2 linked regions of the Adhaeribacter arboris genome follow. The protein of the gene in region 2 interacts with the protein of the main gene of each other region in a pairwise test. Links are inferred from orthologs where the notes say so. Each region holds a gene or a part of one and is shown on either strand. Other genes may lie near its edges.

The links.
Region 1: the proteins of ruvC (region 2) and ruvA interact in binary tests that used the Escherichia coli proteins (3 or more experiments, as listed by UniProt). The link is inferred for Adhaeribacter arboris from one-to-one orthologs.

What each region holds. Positions count from the first base shown.
Region 1 is NZ_PYFT01000001.1:5,875,986-5,883,998, forward strand. The notes cover bases 2,240-5,059. They hold ruvA (Holliday junction branch migration protein RuvA), read right to left. Parts: upstream 4,035-5,059; coding sequence 3,444-4,034; downstream 2,240-3,443. Other genes in these bases: sov (T9SS outer membrane translocon Sov/SprA), read right to left, coding at 2,240-3,422; AHMF7605_RS23900 (NADP-dependent malic enzyme), read right to left, coding at 4,206-5,059. Also shown: more of sov, read right to left, coding at 1-2,239; more of AHMF7605_RS23900, read right to left, coding at 5,060-6,530; AHMF7605_RS23905 (lytic transglycosylase domain-containing protein), read right to left, coding at 6,747-8,013. UniProt on the Escherichia coli protein: The RuvA-RuvB-RuvC complex processes Holliday junction (HJ) DNA during genetic recombination and DNA repair.
Region 2 is NZ_PYFT01000001.1:1,723,547-1,731,442, reverse strand. The notes cover bases 2,527-5,229. They hold ruvC (crossover junction endodeoxyribonuclease RuvC), read right to left. Parts: upstream 4,313-5,229; coding sequence 3,740-4,312; downstream 2,527-3,739. Other genes in these bases: AHMF7605_RS07100 (ComEC/Rec2 family competence protein), read left to right, coding at 5,099-5,229; AHMF7605_RS07105 (DUF4202 domain-containing protein), read left to right, coding at 4,425-5,021; AHMF7605_RS07115 (T9SS type A sorting domain-containing protein), read left to right, coding at 2,527-3,594. In the rest of the region: AHMF7605_RS07120 (GEVED domain-containing protein), read left to right, coding at 119-2,221; more of AHMF7605_RS07115, read left to right, coding at 2,323-2,526; more of AHMF7605_RS07100, read left to right, coding at 5,230-6,214; AHMF7605_RS07095 (malectin domain-containing carbohydrate-binding protein), read left to right, coding at 6,882-7,896.

The sequences.
Region 1 (8,013 bases), 4.2 Mb from region 2 along the record:
GGGTCAGGTAATTGCTGGTAAACGCCGGTAAAGAATTGCTTTTCTTCGGAATCATTCAAACCTTCTATCCCGATATCCTGGAACTGCCGGCTACCGGAAGTATTATCAAAAGCATCGGTTAAAAATGGACGACGGGTTACCATACCCCAGGGAGTACGATCGGTATCTGTTTTAGGAGTAGTACTAATATTACCATTAGAAGCTTCCGTGGGCAAGCCATTCTCGAACTCGTAACGGTTTTGGTCTTTTAATAAATCTTCGGAAATGTTACCTAAGTTAAAAACCAACTCACCACCGGTAGTATTCGGTTTATCATTGGCTTCGCCATTTGGGCCATCCTGATCAGCAATATTGGCTAATTCAGTATTTGGATTGGTAACTTTTAAGAACGGATCCATCATCCAGAATTCCAGGTATTCGATATTAGCGTTATCAAAATCGGTATCGAAGGTTATTTCCCGACTAATACCCGCCCAATTATCGACTGGATTTGCTCTGTTAGGTAAGAATTTGCCGTCCGCGCTTACGTTTTGGTTGTAATTATACTGTCCGCGTTCCGCCGGATAATAAGCGAGATCAAATGGATATTCATAGTTGTTTACCGCATCTAAATCCCGGTTTGGAAAAATTTCTTTCCGATTAATACCCCTTACATAGTGATTTCGTAAATCGGCATCGCCGATATTATTAGGATGCTGGTTACCGTTGCGGTAGTACACTCCCTGGTCGATGGTGTACCAAGCTAAATGGGCGCGGTTGTCGGCGTAGGCTAAACCGGTTCGGCCGCCAATAAGAGGTGTGGGAGTAGCAGCCAGTCGCCAGTTATTGGTATTGGTGCTGCTGGAAAGAGAATAGGACGACTCCGCCCCTTCAAAATCATCGATATAAGAAACTCCATCTTCTCCCTTTAATTTGGACTTAGCCGGTAGCAATTGCGCAAACTCAGCGTTAAAAGCTATTGCCGAAGGTTCTTTGGTTTGAATAAAAGGTAATTTATCTGTTAGGGTGGTTAAAAGCCGGGATTCTTTTTTCAGGTTGATATCTAAACCGTAAATGGTATTGTTACTTGGCTCATCCCCAAGGCTCACGCGGTTATTGTTGTAGGGAGTTTCGCCGAGATGCAATAAAGTAGCGCCAATGCCAATATCGCGGTTTAAGGTATAATCGAAGCGAGCGCCCACCATAGCGCGCGGCTGCGGGTTAATAATTTCCGCTTTTTCAAATTCTACTGCCAGGTTACTCGCCGAATTCAAATAACTCGGGTTTAAAATTTTAACGCGGCCTAGAGCATAATCCACCCGGTAATCTACGCCTTCGGTGAGTAAATTGCCGCCAGATCGTACGCGGACCGAACCTTCCGCAACCTGAATACCCGGCAGGGCAATTTCGTCGGTCGCGCTCGCTTGATAACGACCTTTTAAGAAAAACTTAGCTTTATTCGTAATTTGCTGCGCATCGCTTTGCGTTTGATCGTAGAGTTCCTGATAAACGTATTTCTGTACCAGGTTTTCTTCGCCGGCCGTAAATTTACTTTGCAGATAAGAACCAAACGGCTCTACCTCGGGGAAGAAAATTCGTCCATTTTCCGGATCAATCGTTAGCCCGGTTAAAAAGTCGAAGTTACCGTCCGGCGGCGCGTCGTTGTTGGTATTTACTTTATCCAGGTTAAATACTTCTATCAGCGGTACGTTCTGAATGTTTCTGCCTTCTTTTAAACTGGTAATATCTACCCCGGTTTCATCATCTTTGTAGATAATACTCATTTGAAATCCTTCGCGGGTAATCTGGTTGGCGTTGAGCGAATAAACGTTCTTCATCATCAGATCCCAGGTAGGAAAAGTCAGGGCTGGATTCGTAGACTTAAGCATTTTCAGGAATATTGCCTCGTTGTCGTTCACGTTTTGGTAATCGTCCTGTAGTTCACCCACGCGGTACACGCGGCCATTTAAAGTATATTCGTAAGCTACTCCCAGCACCTGCTCGGGTAACATCTGAATATTAAGAGAAATGTAACCTAACTCCGGATTAAATTTATATTCTTTCGGATCGAGGCGGCGGGCCCGTACGTGTTCAAAGTCAACGGTTTTCTGAAGCTTCAGGACTGCACCCTGCAAAGTTTCATCTACGGTATTATTATTTCGGTTACCATTTATCCGGCTGTATAAGTTATTAGCATCATTACTGGCTGGAGCGGTAAGTGCGGTACCAGGTTTAAAAATCAACTCGTCCCGTAAAGTTTTGGTAGTGTCGGCCTCGGCCAAATCCATTAGGGTAACTACGTTGCGCAAATTTTCGGTGGACCGGTTATCGTTGGTTATGTATACTTCCAGACGACGGATGGTAATACCGGATTTAAGCTGGGGCAAGTCGCGTAAAGAACGATCGTAGCGGTCGCGAAAGAATTGGGAAAGAAAATAATGCCGGTCGCGCTCGTACTGATCGACTTTAATTTCGAAGGGTCGGTTCTGGGCACCATTCTGAATATTTATCTGATCGGTACGCCCCCGCACGTTCGACATAACCGTAGTTACCCCCAAACGGCCGAATTGTAATTGCGCTTTTACGCCGAATAAATTTTGGGCGCCGCTTATCAGACTATTATTTAAGGGCAAGCTTACGTTACCCGCTTCAATTTTGCGGATAATTTCTTCTTCGAAACCCGTATAATCCATTTTGATGTTGTTCTCAAACTCAAAATTGGCTTTGGTATCCCAGTTGAAATTAAGTTTAAGTTTTTCCCCAATCCGGCCGGTAACGTTTATGGCTAAATTCTGATCAAATTCAAAATCACCGGTTCGCTGCCGCCGTAAGGGTAAGGATTGATTAAAATTACGGCTAAACCGAGCTCCGAATTTAAGACCCGCGTTACCATTTGTTTGAATATCGACAAAATCACCCCCAAAAATGCGGTTGAATAAGGGGCTTACGACGGGTATTTTAGGGCTTAATAAAGAACGGCCCGACGCTTTTTCGCCGGTAACGCCTCCTTCGGCTTTACTGCGCCAGTAATTACGTATAGCTTGCTGCTGTTGATATTTGGTATATTCCTCATACGTCATGAGGGTAGGATTTCGGAAATTTAAGTCGCCTACTTTTTCCTTAATTTCAAAATAACGCAGGCTATCATCCAGGTCTACGTTTAGGTTAACATTGTCCGGATTTTTAAGTAATAAAGGCGAACGGGAAGTACGGTTAGAAAATGGATCACCCACCCGATCTTTCGGTCGGAAATCAGGGCGGCGTGATTTACGATACCTTTCGCTTGTGGTAGTATCGGTAATGATGGTATCAGCTACTAATTGCCGGAGTAGATTCAAGTTGAAAGAAGAATTTCCGGCTACTGTTCCAGCTTCCGAAAGCCAACCGAATAGGGTAACAACCGCAACGGACGCAATTATTACGTGGTGTTTACTTTTATTCAAGCGGAATGTAAAATTTTAACTTCAGGAAGATTTTAATGCTAATTTGATATATTCCTCCACCGTTAGGTGGCTGCCTTCGCGCTTAATAATGGCATCCAGCGTTTTTTCGGCAACGGTTCGGGCAAAACCTAAGGTAATCAAAGCAGATAACGCCTCATTTTGATTCGTATTGTGTGGCGCCGCTGAAACGTTTGCCTGATCTATTAGTACATCTTTTTTTAATTTATCTTTTAATTCCAGAATGAGCCGCTGGGCTGTTTTTGCGCCAATTCCTTTGATTCTTTGAATTGTTCTAACGTCTTCGCGTACAATGGCTTGCTGAATTTCGGGTACACTTAACGAAGATAAAATCATAAGACCTGTATTAGGTCCCACGCCGGAAATAGAGATAAGATGCAAAAAAATATTTTTTTCAGCCAATTCGCTAAAACCATACAAGGTATGGGCATCTTCTTTGATATGCAAAAAAGTAAATAACTTACAGCGTTCGCCTTCGGCTAAGCCAGCATAGGTATTTAAAGAAATTTTAATTTGATAACCAATTCCGCCCACTTCAATTATCACGTAAGTGGGGTCTTTATAAGTCAGTTTGCCGTCGATGTATGCAATCATAAAAGAAAAATTAGCCCTCAGCAACAATTATGCGAGGTTATTACAAAAACTACGTGCTTACGAGCCAGAATTTACGTATTTATTCTAAAGTAAAAAATGCAGATAAGTAAATAGTTTGGTGAAAAGTGGAAAGCAAAAGTTGCGTTATTCGCTAATAACCAGTTCGTTACTTTAAACTAAGGAGCCAATTTTACCCGCTATAGCCTCAGGCAAAGAAGCTTTTTGGTTACTGCGGCTTTCGTGATTTTGCGCATCTACTACGGCAATAGCAATCATATTTACAATGTCACGGGTAGAAGAACCAAGCTGCAAAATATGTACGGGCTTATGCATACCCATTAAAATCGGACCTATCGTTTCGGCTTCGCCAATTTCCTGGAGTAGTTTATAAGCAATATTACCCGAAGTTAAATCCGGAAAAATTAAGGTATTTGCACCTTTTTCAGCCAGATCACTGAACGGATAATGTTCTTGTAGTAAATTTTTATTTACAGCCGTGTTGGCCTGCATTTCCCCGTCTATAAGTAAGCTAGGATAGCGCTCTTTTGCCAACTTGGTAGCTAATATAGTTTTGTTCGGTACATCGCCGCGGTTAGAGCCAAAATTGGAGTAGGATAGTATGGCCATCCTAGGTTCCACGTCGAAAAAACGCACTGCCCTAGCGGTTAAGCCAATAATATCTACCATTTCTTCGGCCGTTGGATTAATATTTACCGTAGTATCGGCTAAAAAATATGGTTCTTTTTTGTTTTGGATAATGTACATACCCGCTACCCGGTTCACGTTTTCTTCTACGCCAATAATTTGCAGTGCCGGCAAAATGGTTTGAGAATAATCTTTGGTTAATCCGGAAATTAAGGCATCGGCTTCGTTGGTTTCTACCATTAAAGCGCCAAAGTAAGTACGACCTTTGACTAATTTCCGGGCATCAAACAAGGTAATGCCTTTGCGCTTGCGTTTCTCGTAGAAAACTCGCGCAAATTTCTCCCGTTTTTTGGCTTCTTTAGACGGATCAATAATAATAGCGCCTTCTAAATCCAAAGCATTTTCGGTAATTAATGCTTCAATTCTTTTTTGGTTACCTAATAATATAGGCTGCGCAATTTTTTGGTCCAGTACAATCTGGGCGGCTTTTAAAATTTTATAATGGTCCGCTTCGGCAAATACAATACGTTTGGGGTTGGTTTTAGCTTGATTAATAATGCGGGTCATCAACTTTTGATTAATGCCAATGCGCTCCTGTAACTCCTGATCGTATTTTACCCAATCGTGAATCGGATGTTTAGCCACGCCAGAGTCCATAGCCGCTTTGGCTACCGCTGGCGAAACAGTGGTAATTAAGCGCGGATCTAATGGCTTCGGAATTAAGTAATCGCGGCCGAAAGCAATAGCTTTATCGGCGTAAGCTTTATTAATTATTTCGGGCACCGGTTCTTTCGCTAATTCCGATAAGGCACGTACGGCCGCTAATTTCATTGCTTCGTTTATTTCTGTAGCCCGTACATCGAGGGCTCCTCTGAAAATGTAAGGAAACCCCAGCACATTATTTACCTGGTTCGGATGGTCCGAACGACCAGTAGCCATAATTAAATCGCTTCGTACGGCCATAGCCGTTTCGTAGGGAATTTCCGGGTCAGGATTGGCTAAGGCAAAAATAATAGGGTTCTTCGCCATTAATTTTACGTACTCCGGCGGCAGCACATTCCCCGCCGAAAGGCCAATAAATACGTCTGCTCCGGTCATAGCTTCGGCTAAAGTGGTAATTTTACGGGTAGTAACAAACTGCGCGCGGTAAATATCTAAATCGTTCCGTTCCGGATTGATAATACCGTCTTTGTCAAACATGACGATATTATCAATTTTTGCACCTAAGGCCAGGTATAATTTAGCGCAGGCAATAGCCGCGGCACCCGCCCCGTTCATTACAATTTTGATTTTCTGTATTTTTTTGCCTACCAGTTCCAGGGCGTTTAGCAAAGCGGCGCTGGAAATAATAGCCGTGCCGTGCTGGTCGTCGTGCATAACCGGAATTTTCATTTGCTCTTTTAAAGCCACCTCAATTTTAAAACTTTCCGGGGCTTTAATATCTTCTAAGTTAATGCCACCAAAAGTGGGTTCCAGGGAACGCACAATCCGAATAAACTCATCCGGGTCGGTGCAATCTATTTCAATATCAAAAACGTCGATACCCGCAAATTTCTTAAATAATACTCCTTTGCCTTCCATTACGGGTTTAGAAGCTTCCGGGCCAATATTGCCAAGACCTAATACAGCTGTTCCATTGGTGATAACGCCCACTAAGTTGCCTTTAGAAGTATACTTATAAGCGTCTTCTTTATTAAGAGCAATTTCCTTACATGGCTCTGCTACCCCCGGCGAATAGGCCAAAGCTAAATCTATTTGGGAGGAAAGCATTTTGGTAGGTACCACCTCTATTTTTCCTGGTTGACCCATTTGGTGGTAATTCAGCGCGTCTTGTTTATTTATTTTAATCATAACAGAAAAATTTTAACCGAGTCTGGTAGATAACGAAACAAGCAGACTTTTGTATTTAAGTAAAATTAAGCAAAAGCAGGCGTTTAAACTATTTACTTTAAATAGTTATGCGTTAACCAGAATGGATTTAGATTTTTGCGTTAAATAGTTGGTTGTAAACAAAAATATCAGGTCACGCGGCCTGATATTTTTGTTTACAATAAAGCCTGCTTAAGATTAACTTATTACCAGTTTCATGCCTGGTTTTAAGCTATTTGTCTTAAGACGGTTTAGTTTTTTAATTTTCTCTACCGGTATATCGTTATAGCGGCGGGAGATGCTCCATAAAGTATCGTTCGGTTGTACGGTATGCACCAATTTTACCCGTGATAAAGATTTTTTATTATTCGCAGTCTTACGGGCAGATGCTGTTTTTACCGGTACTTTAACTTCGTGGGCTTCTGCTACGTTTGTTTGGTTAGAAGAATTACTCGCTAATAAATGGTCTTGAGCAGCAGAGGTAAATAGTATTAATTTTTGCCGGGCTAACAACTTCTGTTTCGGGCTAAGATTATTCCAGGTACGCAGCTGTTCTACGGATATGTTATGGCGGTTGGCAATGCGCGTTAAATTATCACCGGCAGCTACAATATACTCCTTTTTCTGCCAAACAGAATCAGTTGCCGCTGAATCCGGGAGAGTAGTTGCCAAAGGGGCTATTGGAGTAACAACTTTTTTAGCAATCAGAATATTTTGGTAAGAGGGCGGTACAAGGTCCGGCAATTTGCAGGAATCCAGAATTAAAGTGCGATTTGCAGCCAGTAGGGTTTTGTGAGTAGCAGGTACTTTTAAAGGGTAATTACGAACATTTACCGGCAAAATAGCTTTTTTAACTTCCGGGTTTAATTTAGGTAACTCTTCTGCGTCTAAACTAAGTTGCTGGGATAACTTCTTTAAATCCAGCGATTGATTGATTAAAATGGTATCCGTAGCCGTGGCGTATAGTAAAGTGTCCGGCTGTATTTCATGATCCACGGCGTGGTTCATGGTGTAAATGATGGCCGTTAAAGAAGGTACGTAGCCCCGCGTTTCTTTCGGTAAAAACGGGAAAATAGCCCAAAAATCAGCTTGACCGCCCGCCCGTTTAATGGCTTTACGAACGTTGCCCGGGCCACAATTATAAGCGGCTAAAGCAAGTTCCCAGTTACCGCCAAACATGCGGTGCAGGTTACGTAAATACCGGCAAGCCGCATCCGTAGCTTTTTCCGGGTCCATGCGTTCATCGATATACGTATCTATTTTTAACTTATAATCAGAGGCAGCGGAGGGAATAAATTGCCACAAACCTACGGCAGCCGCATGGGAAACCGCCCTAGGTATCAATGCAGATTCTACTACCGCTAAATATTTAAGTTCATTCGGAAGGTTATACTTGGCCAGATATTGCTCAAACAAAGGGAAGTAAATATTCTCGCGGGATAATACCCGGCGAGAATACTTCCGG
Region 2 (7,896 bases):
TTTAACTGGCTACTTACCCGCGGTTACTAGTTGTTAACAAGTTAAATAAAGCTTTAACCGGAGCGGTTTTCTTTTTGATGTTTATCTGTTAGTAAACTTAACTTTTAACTCAAACTGTATGAAAGTAACTTTTCACCGTATCCAAATGCTTTTCTCTTTTTTAGCTACTTTAAGTTACTGGCGTCGCGGGCTCGCTATTACGCTTCTGCTTACCATTTATTTAGCGAGGGGAGCATACGCGCAAAGTAAAGAATGGGACCAGACGTATGGAGGAGTAATTACAAACACCAGTACGCAAACGTACGGCTCCTCTTACCTGCAAAGCGTGATTACTACCAATAATGGCTATTTACTGGGTGGACGATCAAACTCTAGCATGGGGAATGATAAAACCCAGGGACGCCGGGGAAGTTATGATTTTTGGCTAGTAAGTACGAATACCAGAGGTAATAAACTTTGGGATAAACGCTACGGTGGTTCCGGTGAAGAAAACTTGCAGGTAGTAGTTAATACCTCCGACGGCGGTTATGTACTAGGTGGTACATCATCCTCGGGTTTTAGTGGTGATGTAACGCAGGCGGGCCGAGGAGGCCAGGATTTCTGGATAATAAAAATTAATGCCGACGGCACCAAATTGTGGGATCAACGGTATGGCGGTAGCGGCAACGATGTGCTGAAAGCGCTGGTGGCAACTCCCGGAGGTGGATTTATTCTGGGCGGCTATTCTAATTCGGGATTAAACGGCGATAAAACTCAGGCGAGCCGGGGAGGTAATGATTATTGGATTTTAAAAATTGATGAAGATGGCAATAAAATCTGGGATAAACGCTTTGGCGGCTCGGGGAACGATGTATTTAAATCCTTGGTAATTACTCCGGATGGCCATTATTTATTAGCCGGATCATCGAGCTCCGGCGTAGGAGGTGATAAAAGTGAACCAGTTTGGGGAGGGGCTCAGGCAGATTATTGGGTCGTAAAAATTAACAGTACCGGAAATAAAATCTGGGATAAACGGTTTGGGGGTAAATCTTCGGACGACCTCGAAGCTTTAGTCGCTACCGCTGATGGCAGTTATTTATTAGGCGGCCTCTCTTATTCTTTTCCGGAAGGCGATAAAACCGATACCCAAGGTTGGTTTGAAGTGGGTATTGGCGAATATTGGTTAGTTAAAATAGATAGTAATGGTAATAAAATTTTAGATAAAGTTCTGAACGGTACCAGTCACGTCGTTACTTCTTTAATTCCTACTTCCGATGGTGGATTTTTAGCGGGCGGCGGTAATCCTACCGATGAAACCAATGACGTAGATGATTATTGGGTAGCAAAAGTAAACAGTTCTGGTAATACCATTTGGGAAAAGTATATTTCGGGTGCGGGTAGAGATTATTTAACTAGTATTCTGGCTACTAAATCCGGCGAAGTTTTATTGGGCGGGTGGTCTGATTCCGGAATGGGGAATGATAAAAGTGGGGCGAAAAAAGGCCTGGTTGATTATTGGCTGGTAAAACTCCAAGAAGTAAATTGCATTCCGGTAATTACGTATGGCTGCGATGATTTAAATATTATTCAGAGTTTTAATTTTAATACTTTATCTAATAATGCTTCGGGGTGCGATGCCCAAGGCAATGGCTATAGTAGTTATGCTCCCACCGGAAAATATACGACTACTGTAACCCGCGACCAGGCCTATCCTATTACCGTACAGGCTTCCCTCACCGGTGATTTTGAGCAAGGCTTTGGGGCGTGGATTGATTATAATAGCGATAATGATTTTGATGATCCCGGAGAATTTGTGTTTAGTTCGCCGATTGTCTCCGATGATTATACCGGTAGAGTTGTTATTCCGGCCAGCGCTACGGCTGGCCAGCACCGGTTGCGGGTTCGCTCGCATTTTGCTACCGAAGTTACCAGCGATCAATCCTGTACTGAATTTGACTACGGGGAAACGGAAGATTATATCATTACCATTACGAATCCCTCCATCTATGCCGCCTGGGACAAGCGCTATGGAGGTTCGGGTCGGGATAGTTATACCGACCTTATCCGAACCACCGATGGCGGGTACCTCATTGGGGGTACACCGATTCCGAAGATACCGGCGACAAGAGCCAGCCCAGCCGCGGCAGCATTGATTATTGGATCGTCAAAATCGATGCGCAAGGCAACAAACAATGGGACAAACGCTATGGCGGAACCGGTAACGACTACCTCAATCGCTTAATTCCCACTCTCGACGGCGGCTATCTTTTAGGGGGAAGTTCCGATTCGCCCAGCGGCGGGGATAAAACCCAAAACAGCCGGGGCGATCGGGATTACTGGTTGGTGAAAATCAACAGCACCGGAACCAAGCAATGGGACAAACGCTATGGGGGCAGCAGCTACGATGAGCTAAGTAAAATCAGTCAACTACCCACGGGCGAGTACTTCGTAGCGGGCTACAGCTCTTCCCCGGCCAGCGGCGATAAAACGCAAGGCTCCCAAGGTGGGCGGGACTACTGGGTAATCAAAATTAATGCGGCCGGTACTAAGCTCTGGGACCGGCGCTTTGGCGGCAATCTCAACGACAACCTGGAAAACTTTACCCTGACCCCCGACGGAGGCTACCTCTTGGGAGGAGCTTCGGCATCGGGTTTAAGCGGCGATCGCAGTCAGTTAAGCCGGGGCGGAGAAGACTACTGGGTGGTGCGCCTGGACGAAGCGGGAAACAAAATCTGGGACCGCCGTTTTGGCGGTAGCGATAAAGACCATCTGTTTTCGATGGGACGATTGTCGAACGGCTCCTTTTATTTAGGCGGGTATAGTCATTCGGGCCTAAGCGGCGATAAGAGCCAAGCGAGCCAGGGCGGAAAAGATTACTGGCTAGTCGTCATCAACGGTGAGGGAGAAAAACTCTGGGACCGGCGCTTTGGTGGCAGCCTCGACGATGAGTTGCGTTCGGTGATCCGGACCAGGGATGGAGGGTATTTGCTGGGCGGTAAATCTGATTCACCCCGCAGCGGGCATAAAAGTCAGAACAGCAGAGGCAGTACGGATTACTGGATTGTTAAAATCAGTAGCAATGGCAATAAGCAATGGGACCAGCGGTACGGTGGAGTAGGCATCGAAGAGCTGCGCAACCTGGTAGCCACGCCGGAAGGCGGGTATTTACTCGGAGGACGCACTGAATCGGGCATCAGCGGGGATAAAAGCCAGCCGAGTCAGGGAAAGCAGGATTACTGGTTGGTGCAAGTAGCCCTTTCTGGCCAGGAAGCTCCGGCAGTCGAAGAAACCACTGCCGTTACGGCCAACCGGGAGAGTACAGTTGCTCGCATAAATGTGAGGGAAAGCACAGAAACCCGCTTACAAGTACGACCGAATCCGTTCACGGAGCACCTGCAGGTGAGCCTGGCTCTAACCGAATCCGGGCCAGTCAGCCTGCAAGTGTACAATAGCCAGGGGCAGAGAGTAACAACTTTGTTTCAGGGGCAAGCGGAAGCGGGGAAAAACTACCAATTCCAATGGCAGCCTTCAGTCCAGCAAGCGGCTGGCTTGTACTTGCTGCGCCTACATACTCCTGCCAAAACCCAAACCACCAAAATTATTTTTACAAAATAAAAGCAATGTAAAAGGCTAAAATTAATTAGCTAAGGATTGCTGATTTGTTTCTTTAAGATTAGTGCCTGGTTGGAAATGAATTTTCAGCCAGGCTTTTTCATTTCAGGCGTGAAGTAAAATTCGGAATTTGAACAAAAATTTAAATCTACTTTACTCGCCCGGGATTGTCGGTAATAAAGCTTTTCCAGGATTTGGTACCGGCCTGGGTGTTAATGCCTTTCTGATAATGATGGCACATAGCTACGGCCAAAGCATCGGTAGCATCAAACAATTTAGGAGAGTCGGTGGGCAATTTTAAAATTTGGCCTAACATGAGCGCTACTTGTTCTTTTGAAGCATTCCCGTTCCCGGTGATAGATTGTTTTATCCGTTTGGGGGCATATTCCACGTACGGAATGTCGCGGGATAAAGCGGCGGCAATGGCTACCCCCTGGGCCCGGCCCAGTTTCAACATGCTTTGCACGTTATTCGAATAAAACTGAGCTTCAATAGCCATTTCATCGGGCAGGTATTTTTGGATTAGTAAGATAGTGTTATCAAAAATACGCTTTAATTTAACGGCATGATTGGGGGCATTTTTAAACGAAAGAGCATCGTACTCCAGTACTTTCACTTTAGAACCATTTACCTCAATAATGCTGTAACCCATTACATTGGTGCCCGGGTCAACGCCGAGGATTAATTTACTGGTAAGAAGGGTAGGGGTATTTCGTAACATGCCTCACAAAAATACAAACTTATTCCTAAACCAAAGGCAGGTTTGTACTACCACGCTAACAGCGATTACCGGAAAATAATTAACTTTAACGAATAAACTTTAAATATTATTTATGCGCACGGACCAACAGCGGTTTAACGCGGCCATTGCCCGTTTTGATGCCTTAAACAGCGAAGATCCAAATACGGAAGTTTACAAGGATAAAATTTACCCCAAAGAATTATTGTATGCTCAGCGCATGACGGACTGGTTGTTTCAAGTAGAGCCTAATCCTTCAGAGGCCTTGCAGCTAGCCGCACGGTGCCAGCACCTACGCCGCTGGACTATTCCGCGCCGCGACTATGCTATGGATTTAGCGGGTTATAATAAATGGCGTAATACCTTGCGGAAGTACCACGCCGATTTGGCCAGTCAGGTATTGCAGGAAGTGGGTTACGACCCGGAAATTATCGAAAGGGTTCAGTTTCTGGTTTTAAAGCGGCAGTTAAAGATTGACCCCGAAGTTCAATTGCTGGAAGATATTGTTTGTTTGGTATTTCTGGAAAATTATTTCCTCGACTTTGCCCGTCAGCACGAAGAAGAAAAAGTAGTGGATATTGTGCAAAAAACCTGGCGTAAGATGACTCCGCGCGGTCAGCAAATAGCTCTTACTTTACCTATGTCCGGAGAAGCTCAACGATTAGTAGGAAAAGCATTAGCAGGTTCTTAATCGGGTTAACTATATAGGATTTTCTGCTAATATCTAATACCTTGATACATGTGTTACATAAAGTGCGCCGCTTAGTTATGAAGAAAGCTGTTTCCCGATTTTTAGGCTTGGCTTTAATTGCTTTGCCGCTCCAAATTTGTTCTTCGCCTAAACCAATGGCGCTTGCGGCTACTAATCTGGCGGGCGGTTTAGACCCTGGTAAGAATAAAAAACAAGAACAAAATTTAACTTTTTATTGGATAGACGTAGAAGGAGGCGCTGCTACTTTAATTGTAACCCCCGCCGGCGAGTCGGTGCTGATAGATTCGGGCAACCCCGGGAACCGCGATGCCGATAGAATTTACCACGTTGCAAAAGAAGTAGCCGGATTAAATCAAATTGACCATTTAATAACTACCCACTGGCACATCGATCATTACGGTGGGGCAGCGGCATTAGCAAAAAAACTACCTCTTATAGAAGCGCACGATAAAGGCATTCCGGATAGGTTGCGGGAAGATAAAGAGTTTGCCAGCCGCATTCAGCCGTACCGCGACATGATAGTGAAAAAACGATCGCCATTGCAGCCAAACCAATTCCTAAATCTGAAAAATTTGCCCGCGGGCTTTTCTAAATTGAGCCTCCGTTTATTAGGTTTTAACAAAAATTTTACTCCCATAAGTAAGTCTAAATCCTTAAACGTTAATTGCGAAGTAACGGATAAGCCAACTGATACCTCCGACAATGCCAATAGTACCGTGCTAGTACTGGATTATGGTCCGTTCCGCTTTTTTGACGGGGGCGATCTAACCTGGAACGTGGAGAAAACTTTGGTATGTCCGGAAAATTTAGTGGGCACCGTGGATGTTTACCAGGTAAATCACCATGGCTTGGATCAGAGTAATAACCCCGCGCTCGTGAAAACTTTAGCCCCAGTAGTAGCCATTATGAACAACGGTCCGCGCAAAGGTTGTGGACCCGAAACCGTGGCTACTTTAAAAAGTATTCCCTCCTTGCAAGCAAGCTTTCAGCTTCACAAAAATGTGCGCGCCGATTCGCTCTATAATACCAGCCCTGATTTTATTGCCAACCTAAAAGAAAACTGCCAGGCCAATTTTATAAAAATGACGGTAGAACCAAACGGAAAGAAATATACGGTAAGCATTCCGGCGAAAAACTACACCAAAACTTTTACAACTAAATCGGCCCATTAAATTGGTATTTGCCTTAGCTTAAAAGGAAAAGCTGGGCTAAAACTACGCGTAAATAGTAAGGCAAGCGAAGAAAATAAAATAGGATTAATATAAAATTTTAGCTTAATAGCAATTCTGCAATAAATATAGAATACAATTAATATAATCAGTCAGAAGGTTTTCCCCCTATCATACGATAAATAGAAAAGTAGATAATTGAAAAATTTTATTTCCGCAAAGCTTCCTTTTGGTTCTAAAAACCGTACCGCAAGTAGTCATAAATAACTGAGCTTCAACCATCAAAATTCAACTTATTTACTTCTATTATTTAATATATTATAAAGAAACTATAATTAATTACAATAATACTTGCATAAGTCTAATAGTATGCGTAAACTTCCTAAATATTCCACAAAACTGTTAACTTATATAAACTGATTAGAAACTCTTATAACGAATAATTTATACTAAACCCGAAAACTTATTTAACGCGCCTAATCTCTCCGGTTAATTTTAAGTCAAAAAAGCTGTTCTGCCTTAAAAATTTTCGAAACACTGTTTTTTACTTATCAATAATGACTGGTAATCAATTCTACTTCTCCACCTTTCTAATGTAAATTTAGAAATACTATTGATTTGTATGTTTTAATACTTATAACTAATTAGATTACACCAGCTTACTTTACACATGAAAAAGCGTTCTACTTTTCCTTTATTATTCCAATCAAAACCTTTAGTTTACTTTTTCTTTAGCTTATTCCTTATACTCGAAAGTTTCAGTTATCAGGATGTGGCCGCACAAACAATTGCCGTAGAAAATACCGATAAATTTCCTGCTGCTGACGAAATGGTGCTTTCCCGGGTTCAAAATCCGTGGCGCCGCAAGAACGAAGACGGTACCTACACGCCTTACAATGCCAACCACGATAAGGTAAAACTTAAAATTTATAACCGGGGCTCCGGTACTCTTACTCTTAGTAAATTTACTTTGTCGAGTACTTCCCGCTGGAAAATTACGTTACCTAAAGCTTTGCCCATTTCTATTAGTGCCGGAGGTTCCATTGAGACCACAGTAGAATTTATTGCTAAAGACCAGGCTACCCGGGTGAAGGTGCTGCACGATCAGTTAACGATTTCTTCTAACGATAAATCTGCTCCGTCTAAAATTGTAAAGCTGCATGGCTTATGGCAAAGAACCGGGGAAGGCAACCGGGAACCTTGGGCGCAGGAAATTATTGATGCTTTTGGTTTTACTACGGAAACCGGCTACGCGCAACACGATGGAGATAGCGATGGAAATTATACCGTTCCAAATTCCGATGAAATTTTATCGGCCAACTTCGTGCGGGCCGATGGTAGTAAACCGGTTACGGTTACCCAACTGGGCGCTTACCATGGCTGCTGCTATTATGGCGAAAAAATTGCCTGGTACCCCAAAAATACGAATTCCGTAAAGATTGCAACCGCTCATTATTTCTTAGATAGCCAGTCTTTATTACCCAGAGAAACCGGATCTTCTGCGGAAATCGCCCAGGGATCTTTCAGCCCGAGTGGGGCCTTTGGCTTTAAAGTAGGTACGGCTTATTCCGATCGGGCTAAAAACTTCGAAAATAAAATTGGTATGCGGGTCTGGAAGGCGGTGAATGCTAGCGGCAGCATTATTCCAAATGCCTACATTATTGGCGCTGATTACCTGGGTACGG